3 regions of the Peteryoungia algae genome follow, and region 2 is predicted to be linked to each of the others. Evidence: riboswitches for the same ligand, from Rfam matches in the RefSeq annotation. Region 2 holds a riboswitch; each other region holds the start of a gene.
The links. A riboswitch is a leader RNA that binds a small molecule or an ion and turns the genes downstream of it on or off. The one in region 2 is predicted to bind cobalamin.
Positions count from the first base shown of each region.

Region 1: another riboswitch for cobalamin. It lies ahead of bluB (5,6-dimethylbenzimidazole synthase); the one in region 2 lies ahead of cobU (bifunctional adenosylcobinamide kinase/adenosylcobinamide-phosphate guanylyltransferase).
Region 3: another riboswitch for cobalamin. It lies ahead of QTL56_RS20315 (aromatic ring-hydroxylating oxygenase subunit alpha); the one in region 2 lies ahead of cobU (bifunctional adenosylcobinamide kinase/adenosylcobinamide-phosphate guanylyltransferase).

Region 1 is NZ_CP128477.1:1,181,744-1,185,013, reverse strand. It holds gene QTL56_RS05930 (NAD+ synthase) at 1-727, shown strand, start outside; gene QTL56_RS05925 (TolB family protein) at 847-1,683, shown strand; cobalamin riboswitch at 1,722-1,910, shown strand; gene bluB (5,6-dimethylbenzimidazole synthase) at 1,952-2,689, shown strand; gene QTL56_RS05915 (DUF2865 domain-containing protein) at 2,646-3,270, opposite strand, start outside.
Region 2 is NZ_CP128477.1:745,226-748,495, reverse strand. It holds gene cobN (cobaltochelatase subunit CobN) at 1-371, opposite strand, end outside; gene cobW (cobalamin biosynthesis protein CobW) at 375-1,451, opposite strand; gene cobU (bifunctional adenosylcobinamide kinase/adenosylcobinamide-phosphate guanylyltransferase) at 1,455-1,985, opposite strand; cobalamin riboswitch at 2,171-2,542, opposite strand; gene QTL56_RS03825 (hypothetical protein) at 2,609-3,270, opposite strand, start outside.
Region 3 is NZ_CP128477.1:4,281,194-4,284,463, reverse strand. It holds gene QTL56_RS20320 (FAD-binding oxidoreductase) at 1-459, opposite strand, end outside; gene QTL56_RS20315 (aromatic ring-hydroxylating oxygenase subunit alpha) at 461-1,705, opposite strand; cobalamin riboswitch at 1,805-2,007, opposite strand; gene QTL56_RS20310 (DUF6656 family protein) at 2,312-2,917, shown strand; gene QTL56_RS20305 (GGDEF domain-containing protein) at 2,935-3,270, opposite strand, start outside.

The DNA.
Region 1 (3,270 bases), 440 kb from region 2:
GCGGGTGCGCACGATCATGCTGCCCTATCGCTATACCTCGCAGGAGAGCTTTGCCGATGCCGAGGCCTGTGCCAAGGCGCTGGGTTGCCACTACGACATCGTGCCCATCCAGGAGCCGGTGGAAGGCTTCCTGTCGTCGCTCTCCGAGATGTTCGAGGGCACCGAGAGCGGTATCACCGAGGAAAACCTGCAGAGCCGTACACGCGGCACGATCCTTATGGCGGTCTCCAACAAGTTCGGCTCGATGGTCGTGACAACGGGCAACAAGTCGGAAATGTCTGTCGGCTATGCCACGCTCTATGGCGACATGAATGGTGGCTTCAATCCGATCAAGGACCTCTACAAGATGCAGGTCTATGCACTCTCGGCCTGGAGGAACCAGAACGTGCCGCCGGGCGCTCTGGGGCCGTCTGGCGAGGTGATCCCGCAGAACATCCTCTCCAAGGCGCCCTCTGCGGAGCTGCGTCCGAACCAGACCGACCAGGACTCGCTTCCGCCCTATCCCGTCCTTGACGACATCCTCGAATGCCTTGTCGAGAAGGAAATGGGCGTCGAGGAGATCGTCGCGCGCGGCCACGACCTTGGGACGGTGCACCGGGTCGAACACCTGCTCTATCTCGCCGAATACAAGCGCCGCCAGTCGGCGCCGGGCGTCAAAATCACCAAGAAGAATTTCGGACGCGATCGTCGCTATCCGATCACGAACCGCTTCCGGGATCGCGCGTGAGCGTCAAATTGCGGGCTTTTGCGGCCCTTTATCAATATTGCCAACGTGTGCTGCGCGGGTAATCGAGTTTATTTGCCGTAGCCACTGAAGCTGGCTTTTCGGCGGACAGGGAGTCCAGGATGCGCAGTTCGGTCGAAATCTACGACATGGCGACACGCGAATGCGAGGTTGTCTGGGAGACGGAAGACCTCGTCGAGGCGCCCAACTGGTCGCGCGACGGTGATTTCCTCGTCATCAATGGCGACGGCCTCATCTATGCACTGCCGCTCGACGAAGATGATCCGGCACCGGAACTGATCGATACCGGTTTTGCCGTCCGGCTCAACAACGACCACGGAATTTCACCTGACGGCGCTTCGATCGTCTTTTCCGACCATACACTCCATGGCAAGTCCTGCATCTATCTGCTCGGCGATGGGGATGACGAGCCACGTCAGGTGACGGCGAATATGCCGTCTTATTGGCATGGCTGGTCGCCGGACGGGAATGTGCTTGCCTATTGCGGTGAACGGAACGGGGCCTTCGACATCTACACGATCCCGACCAAGGGCGGGTCTGAGCAGCGGCTGACTTTTGGCGAGGGACACAATGACGGTCCCGATTATTCGCCCGACGGCCAGTGGATCTATTTCAATTCCAGCCGCACCGGCACCATGCAGATCTGGCGGATGCGCACCGATGGCACGGGACTGGAGCAGCTTACTTCCGATGGCTATGGCGACTGGTTCCCGCATCCTTCGCCAGACGGAAGCAAGGTCCTGTTCCTCTCCTATGACGCCGATGTCTCCGGCCATCCCCGCGACAAGCAGGTCCGGCTTCGGCTGATGGATGCCGATGGCGGAAATGTCGAGACGCTGTTCGAGTTCTTCGGCGGGCAGGGTTCGATCAACGTTCCGAACTGGTCGCCGGACGGGACGGCCTTCGCGTTCGTCCGTTACTTTCCGGTCGAGGATTGACCCTGTCGTTTTTGGCCTGTCGAAGCTTGCCGCTTCGGGATACAAGCGATCAGTCAGGTGCCTGCCGAAGGCAGGAGAATCGGGAAGCCGGCGCAATTCCGGCACGTGCCCAACGCTGTGAGGCGGACATGATGCGCAAGGGGAAACCCGACCACTGGAGCGATCCGGGAAGGTGTGCGTCCTGGATGATGCCCAGTCAGAAGACCGGCCTGGCAAGATAGACCGAGCCTGCGCGGACGGCGGGCGGTTGCGCATTGTGGGGATTACGATGCACGACGATCCGAACGAATTTCTCGTCCGGGCAGCGGGTTTTGTCGAGGAAGACAAGGCCGCTGTCTACCGGGCCATCCATACGCGGCGCGACGTTCGCGACCAGTTTCTGCCCGATCCCTTGCCGGATGACGTGGTGCAAAGGCTGCTCGGGGCGGCCCATGCGGCGCCGTCGGTCGGCTTCATGCAGCCGTGGAATTTCCTGCTGATCAGGAGCCCGGGAACGCGCGATGCGGTGTGGGAAGCATTCGCCCGCGCGAATGCCGAGGCAGAACAAATGTTTCCCGAGGAGCGTCGCAGCGCCTATCGCGCCCTGAAGCTCGAAGGCATCCGCAAGGCGCCGCTCAACATTTGCGTCACCTGCGATCCGGAACGCGCCGGGCCTGTTGTTCTCGGGCGGACCCATGATGCCCGGATGGACGCTTTCTCGACCGTCTGCGCAATCCAGAACCTCTGGCTTGCTGGGCGGGCGGAAGGTGTCGGCCTCGGATGGGTCAGCATTTTCCACGAGGCAGAGCTGAAGGCCATCCTCGGCGTTCCGGACCGGATCCAGATCATCGGCTATCTCTGCCTTGGATATGTCGATGAACTCTATTCGGCGCCCGAACTGGAGGTGAAGGGGTGGCGCCAGCGCCTCGCACTCGAAGACCTCGTCTTCGAGGACCATTGGGGCGAGCGGGCCTCCGCGCCGCTTACTCCTGTAGCGGCTGTGGGCCGGGCGCCGCAGGGTTCCTGAGGTCTATGGTTCCCTTGTCCGGGGGCAGAAACGCCGGTCCGACCCGACGCACGCTCAGGCTCGCCTCGTCCAGATCGCGCTCTGGTGCAGGTGGTATCGCCGCCGGTGCTGGTGCCTTATTCGGGCTGATCTCCATGATGGACGACTGGTAGTCGGGAACCGCCTGGCGTGGGGTCATGCGCTGGTAATAAAGCTGCATGTTGCATCTGCAGGACGGGTCCGTTCCCGTTTGGCGGTTGCGGTAGACAAATGCATTGGGCAGGTCCCGATATGGGCGGCCGGTGACGGCCGAGACCATATCGAGCGTCTCGCTGCGTTCAGGCGCGTGAAAGAAGAGCTCGGTCTCCGTGCCGGGGCACATCTGCTGACACTGGGCCGCGTCCCGGCCAAAATTCATCGGTGATGTCTGGGATGAGATGGGGAAAAAGCCGCCGTCGCAGGTGCGGACGCAAAGCGTGCGGACATTGCCTGCGGGCATCAACGAGATCGGGGGTGGCTCGTTGGAATATGCTGCTTCCGCTTGCCGGTCCGGGCGATAGGGTTCCGGCAAGGTATCCAGATAGGGAATGCGCCCTGCCTCT
Region 2 (3,270 bases):
AGACCCTCATCCGGCTTGTCGTCACCCGGCAGAACGACAAGTGCCCCGCCATTGCGGCATGCAGCGGCATGGAGCGCTTCCAGGACATAGTGGAAGTAACTTGCGCCACCCAGCGCCCGGACCACGATCAGCCGCGCATGCCTTGCCGTGCGTTCGATATAGGTGTCAACCGACATGGGGTGTTTCAGGGTCATCAGGCTGGCGAGCCGCCAGTTCAGCCTATGCTCGCCCCTCGCCTCCACGGCGGCTGCGATGGCAGCCAGCTCCGTGTCGGCCGCCGACAGGAACAGGATGTCTCCCGGCGTCTGGCCGAGATCGATCGCCTCGTCGCCGTCGCTGATCGATCCCTTCTGGGCGAGAAGCAGATGCATGGCTCAGCCAGCCGCCGCCTGGACGTCGGCGACCACTGCGCCGAAATCCCAATCGTGCAGGCCGATGACGACAATGCGGGTCTCGCGCTTTTCGCCCGATGCCCAGGGGCGGTCGAAATAGGTGTCGATGCGGGTGCCGACCGCCTGGACGACGAGGCGCATCGGCTTGCCGGGCACGTCGATGAAACCCTTGAGGCGCAGGATGTCGTGTTTCTCAATGACCGGCTTCAGGCTGTCGATGAAGTCTGCCGGATCCTTGATCGCGCCGAGCTTCAGGACGAAGCTTTCGAATTCGTCGTGGTCGTGATGATGGTCGTGGTCCTCGCCCGAGGCATGCAATGCCTCGTGCTCCAGTTCGTGGTGCGACTTGCGGTTTGCGATGTCGTCTTCGGTGCTGGCGCCGATCCCGAGCAGCACGAGCGACGACACCTCGCCGTTCTTCGCCTCGATCATCGATGGCTTGCGGCTGGTGCGACCGCTCACCTCGGCGCGCACGGCGGCAATACCGGCAGCATCCAGCAGATCCGCCTTGTTGAGGACGATGAGGTCGGCGCAGGTCAGTTGGTCCTCGAAGAGTTCCTCGATCGGGCTCTCGTGGTCGAGGCTATCGTCCTCGGCGCGCTGGGCGGCGACGGCGTCATGGTCATCGGCAAAACGGCCTGCGGCGACTGCGGCGCTGTCCACCACGGTCACGACACCATCGACCGTCACGCGGGTACGGATATCCGGCCAGTTGAAGGCGGCGACCAGCGGCTGCGGCAAGGCAAGCCCAGACGTCTCGATGACGATGTGATCAGGCTTCACGTCTCGGTCGAGCAGCTTCAGCATGGTCGGCACGAAATCATCGGCGACGGTGCAGCAGATACAGCCATTGGTGAGCTCGATGATGTCGTCTTCGGTGCAGTTGTCTGCGCCGCAGCCCTTCAGCACGTCGCCATCGACCCCGAGGTCGCCAAATTCGTTGATGATCAGCGCGATCTTCTTGCCGCCGGCATTCATCAGCATGTTGCGAATGATGGTGGTCTTGCCCGCGCCGAGGAAGCCGGTGATGACGGTGGCGGGGATCTTTTGCTGCAACATGGTTCAACCCTTCATTTTCAGCGGCAATCCGGCCGCAACGAAATAGACTTCAGCCGCGTTTGCGGCGATCGATTGGTGGAGGCGACCGGCATGGTCGCGGAAGGCGCGAGCCATCCTGTTCTCAGGGACAATCCCGAGCCCGACTTCATTAGAGACGAAGATGACGGTGGCCTGGCGTTCGCTGAGACTGGCGGCGAGTGCCCCGCCGTCTGCGTCGACGTCACGGCCTTCTTCCATCATCAGATTGGTGACCCAGAGTGTCAGGCAATCGACGAGAATGACCCGGTCCGGCTGATCGAGCGTCTTCAGCGCGCCGATCAGGTCCAGCGGTGCCTCATGGGTGGTCCAGCCGTCATCCGCGCGGTCAGCTTTGTGGGCAGCAATGCGGGCGCGCATCTCGTCGTCCCAGGCGCGGCCCGTCGCAAGATAGATCTTCTCGAGGCCGGTGTCGCGGGCCAATCCTTCGGCAAAACGCGACTTTCCCGAACGGGCGCCGCCGAGAACCAGAATGGATCGTGGATGGAATTCGGTCATGGAGTGCCGACGCCTCCAACCGTATGCAGATCTGCAGCACCACACGGATGCAGAATGCACGAAACAGGGATCGATGCCTGGACCGACAATACGGCCCGGCACCGGCGGGGCCTCAAGGACCCGCTGATGCAATACGTCGCCACGACAACCTCCGTGCTGGCAACGGGGAAACCTCCCCAGTGTGGGCACCATGCCCGTGGATGGCAGGTCTCCTGGCTCGCAGGTCGTGGCTTTTGAAAGCCGTCGGATTCTCCTCACCTTCCCAGGGTGTTCCGGCAACACGAAAGAGCGGACGATTCGTAGAGAAAGAGGCGTCCTGCCCCGGCTGATCGTGCTGCCACCCCAGTGGCTTTTCCGTCCTGCCGTTTTCGAGAAGCCGGTCGCACCTGCGACCCGTCACCACCTGAAACGGCAGAGCGGATGGAGAACCCTCGCTGCAATACAGTCGCGGGGTCGGCTGCGTTCGGCATGCCCGGTCTGGGTCCACGCCTTCGCATTCCCTTTTGCTCTCCGGACCGCATCTCTGCCGTCCGGAAACCATCCATGACGAGGATTAGGCCGAGGTCGGTGTCGAGTCAATCACGGCTGCGGCGCGGCGATGCGCCTTTGCGCCGCGGGGATGATCACGGCGCTGCCGTGCAGTTGGACGTCACAGCCGGATCGCACTCGGCGCGAAGCCGGATCGTACCGCTTGCCCCCTGCTCCACCGGCGTTCCAGAGCCGATATCGGCCGCGCGCCGAGCGGGTTGCGCCGGGGCTCTCGGAGACGTCGGCTGGGTGGTGGCAGCCACCGGGGGGACGGCCATTTCCTTTGGCGGAGGTGGCGTCGCAGCAACCGGCGCCGCGGCAATGACAGGCTTCTGCGGCGCAGCCTTCGGCGCGGCTGCGGCCCGCGGCGGAACCGGAGACGTATTTGGCACGACCAACGATGCCGGATCGGTCTTGAGGCGCGTCGAAATGGTTCGGGCGGGTGGTGCGGCCCTGCGAATACGGGGCGTTGTCAGCGAAAAGGCGAAACGGATTCGGGCTGCGATTTCCTCGGCCAGCGCCTGGCGGACCCAGCGCGAGTCGTCGGTCGGGCTATTGACTGTGAAGGACCCTTGCGCCACCGGCTCACCCGTTTCGACGGATGTCGCCGTCACCGTCAACTTCGCTTGAGCCAGGTGGCGTCGTGCCCCCTCGCCGAAGCCGAGTCGGTCGATCTTGACCAGCAGCACGACACGTTCCGCACCCTGAGGCGCCCGGGTTGCTGCGATTGCTGCCGACACACGGCGGTCAATGCCGC
Region 3 (3,270 bases), 860 kb from region 2:
GGCCCGGTCGCTCAGATCGCGCGTCATCGACATCATCGGCGTCACGCCGGAGCCGGCGGAAACGAAGAGGTATTTCTTGCCAGGGTGCTTGGCGTAGGAGAAGTCGCCAAGCGGGCCGAATGCCTTCAGCGCCATGCCAGGCCGCAGATTGTCGAACATCCAGCGCGTGCCGATACTCTCCTTCTGCGCCTTGACCGTCACGGCAACCGTATAGGGTCGCGACGGGCTGGACGAGAGGGTATAGGTGCGCATGACCGGCTCGGGGCCGACCGGAATTTCGAGTGTGACGAACTGGCCGGGCAAATAGCGAAACCACAGGCCCGGCTTGCTGGGCCTGAAGGTGAAGGTCATCACGTCGGCGGCCTCAGGTGTGACGGCGACGCATTCCAGCAGATGCTCCCGGTCGGACCAGGGGCGCATCTCATCGACGTGGCGGTACTGGGTGATGGCGATGTTCATCTCATGCCACCACAGACAGGCGGGCCTTGTCGCCCTGGAGCCGGTTGATCATGAAGGTCGTGTACCACTCGACGAATTGCATGACGCCACCCTCGTGCTCGACGGAATAGGGACCAGGTTCATAGGCGGGCGAGCGAATGCCAAAGGCATTTTCCTCGACGATCGACCGGTCCTGATCGTTCGTCATTTCCCAGACATGAGTAAGTTCCTTGAGGTCGTAGTCCACACCTTCGACCGCATCCTTGTGCACGAGCCATGTGGTGGTGACGGCAGTTTCTTCGGCAGACAGGGGCGTCACCCGGAAAGAGATCGCATGGTCGACGAGGATGTGGTTCCAGGTCGAGGGATAGTGGAACAGCAGCAGTGTGCCGATATGCGAGGTGGAAACGTCGTCAGACAGCGGCCGACGGACAGCGCGCTTGCCGGACAGAGTGTAGCTCTCGGCATCCTGGATCAAGGGCATGCGGGCCGTTCGGAACTGGCCCGACGGATCCATATTGAAGGCGCTCGGAAGCCCGGCAGCCTCGCAGCGCTGCCAGTGCTCGGCGATCACGGGATCGTCACCGGCGCCCTGCACGCCGGTCGCCGTCGGGGCTTCCGGATAGGTGCGGCAGAGTTCCGGATGATTGCCGGCGCAATGGTAGCATTCGCGGTTGTTTTCCCAGACGAGCTTCCAGTTGCCCTTTTCGATGATCGTGCTGCGATGGGCGACCTTGGCCTCGGAAAGCCGGTGCGGCTTCATGTAGGGCTCGATCGAGGCCCGGACTGGCGCGAAATCGGCAGGCTCATTGGCGAGGCAAATGAAGATATAGCCCCCGACACTTTCGCAATGCACCGGCTTGAGGCCAAATTCGCTCTTGTCGAAGGTTTCGCCCATCTGACGGGCAAAGACGAGCGAGCCGTCGAGGTCATAGGTCCAGTTGTGATAGGGACAGACGAGCTTGGCAGAGGCACCGCGATCGGAGGTGCAGACGCGGTGGCCGCGATGGCGGCAGGTGTTGTGGAAGGCGCGGATGACCTGATCCTTGCCACGGACCAGGACCACAGGATAATCGCCGATCTGGGCGGTGAAATAATTGCCGGCGCGGGGAATCTCGCAGTCGTGGCCAATGAACAGCCAGTCGCGATACCAGATCTGCTCCATGTCGAGCTTGAAGTAGTCCTGGTCGATGTAAAAGGGCTGCTCGAGCGAGAAGCCTTCGCGGCGATTCTTGAGCTGGCGCAGCATGTTGGCCTGCAGGTCCATGTCGTCCTCGTTTGCAAAACCCGGGGGAGAAGAGAGCACAGCCCGTCACCGCCTTGAAAAGACGCTGCATGGCTATCTCCGGTCGCCCTCCGCAACCTCAAATGTCCATCTGCCAAGGCTGGTTTCCGGGCTCAGGAGTGGTCCATTCGCGGACCGCGTCGGCGCCTTCCCAGGGTCGCCCCCAGTGGCCTTTTGCCATAACGCATTCTCCACCACCGTTGCGGGGGCAGCGCCGGATTTCGACCGGCTTCCCGATTTCCCACCCTCCCTAGCAGGGCAGCACCTCGAGCTTGACTTGCATCTAATCACACGGCGCAGACGCGCGCTGCACTGCGAAACGACACGGCCCAAATCGTTTGCGACATGGAGCGAAGTCGGTGTGGAAACGAAGATCCGGGGAATTTTCCATTGTTTTCCAAGGCCTGCAGCAACGCACTATATTTCGCCTCTGAAAGCATGGCGCAAACGGGCGACTGAGATCGATTTACAATATTTGCGCTGCGGCAAGCCTCGCGAAATCTCGACCCGATAGAATACCGTCAAATCATGATTAACCATGCTGCGTTAAGCTCAAGCAATCAGTCCGGGTACAGTCAGAGCGTCAAGATGCAGAAACTCAGATACTACGCGGCTCCCAAAGCAGAAACAAAAGCGGCGCCGCCCACCAGGGCAGTCCATACCGAGTTCCTGAGGACCGGTCGGATCTCGCGCAGCCGCGAGGATTGGCTGCCGGACGAGCGGCGCTATCTTTCCTATGAGGAAGTCGCAGCCCGCACCGGACGCCGGCTGGAACGGGCCGCCGAGACCACCCATGAGCGGATCAATGCCTTTCACCACTCGGTGAAGTTTCCCAAGATCATCTTTCATCGCACGCTGAACGACAGCCCGCATCTGGGCTATTGTCACGTGACGGCGGCGCGCACCAACTTTGCGCAATATGCCGATGTGAAATGGGCCTTCTATATCGCCAACTTCTTTGCAGAACTCGGCGGCGAAGACGTCTTCTTCGAGCAGATCAAGCAGAACTACGGACGGATGTATTTCGCTGTGGCGATCAAGCCGGAAGCAGAAAACAAGTCGATGACCATCGACCGCTCATTCCGCGACAATGGCCTGCTCTTCCAGACCATCGATCCGAAAGAGGCGCTGCGCAATGTGCTGATGCTCGGCGCAAGAAACGCCGAGCTTCGAAAGATCATCACGACGCTCTGAAAGACGAGGCCTGGACCTCAGGTGCCGAAACCGCCGACCGGCTTTTTCTTGTAGAGCAGCCAATCCTTCGAGACATAGTCGCTCGCCCCGTAGATCGTCACTGTGTCGCCGCCGGCCGTCTTGGAGGTGGCCAGCGCCTTTTCGGCGAAATTGGTGAAGTCGAAGGCATTCGGAGCCTGCTCGGAATAGCAGATTCCAAAGGACATGCTGAGCTGGCCGACGCGGGCGCCACTCGAAGAACCGACGAAATTCGTGGCCTTCAGCTTGGCCCGGACGAGATCGACCACGCGGCTGATCTCCTCCTGATCCGACGTATAGAGCAGCAGGCCGAAGCGGCCGGCATCGAAGCGGCA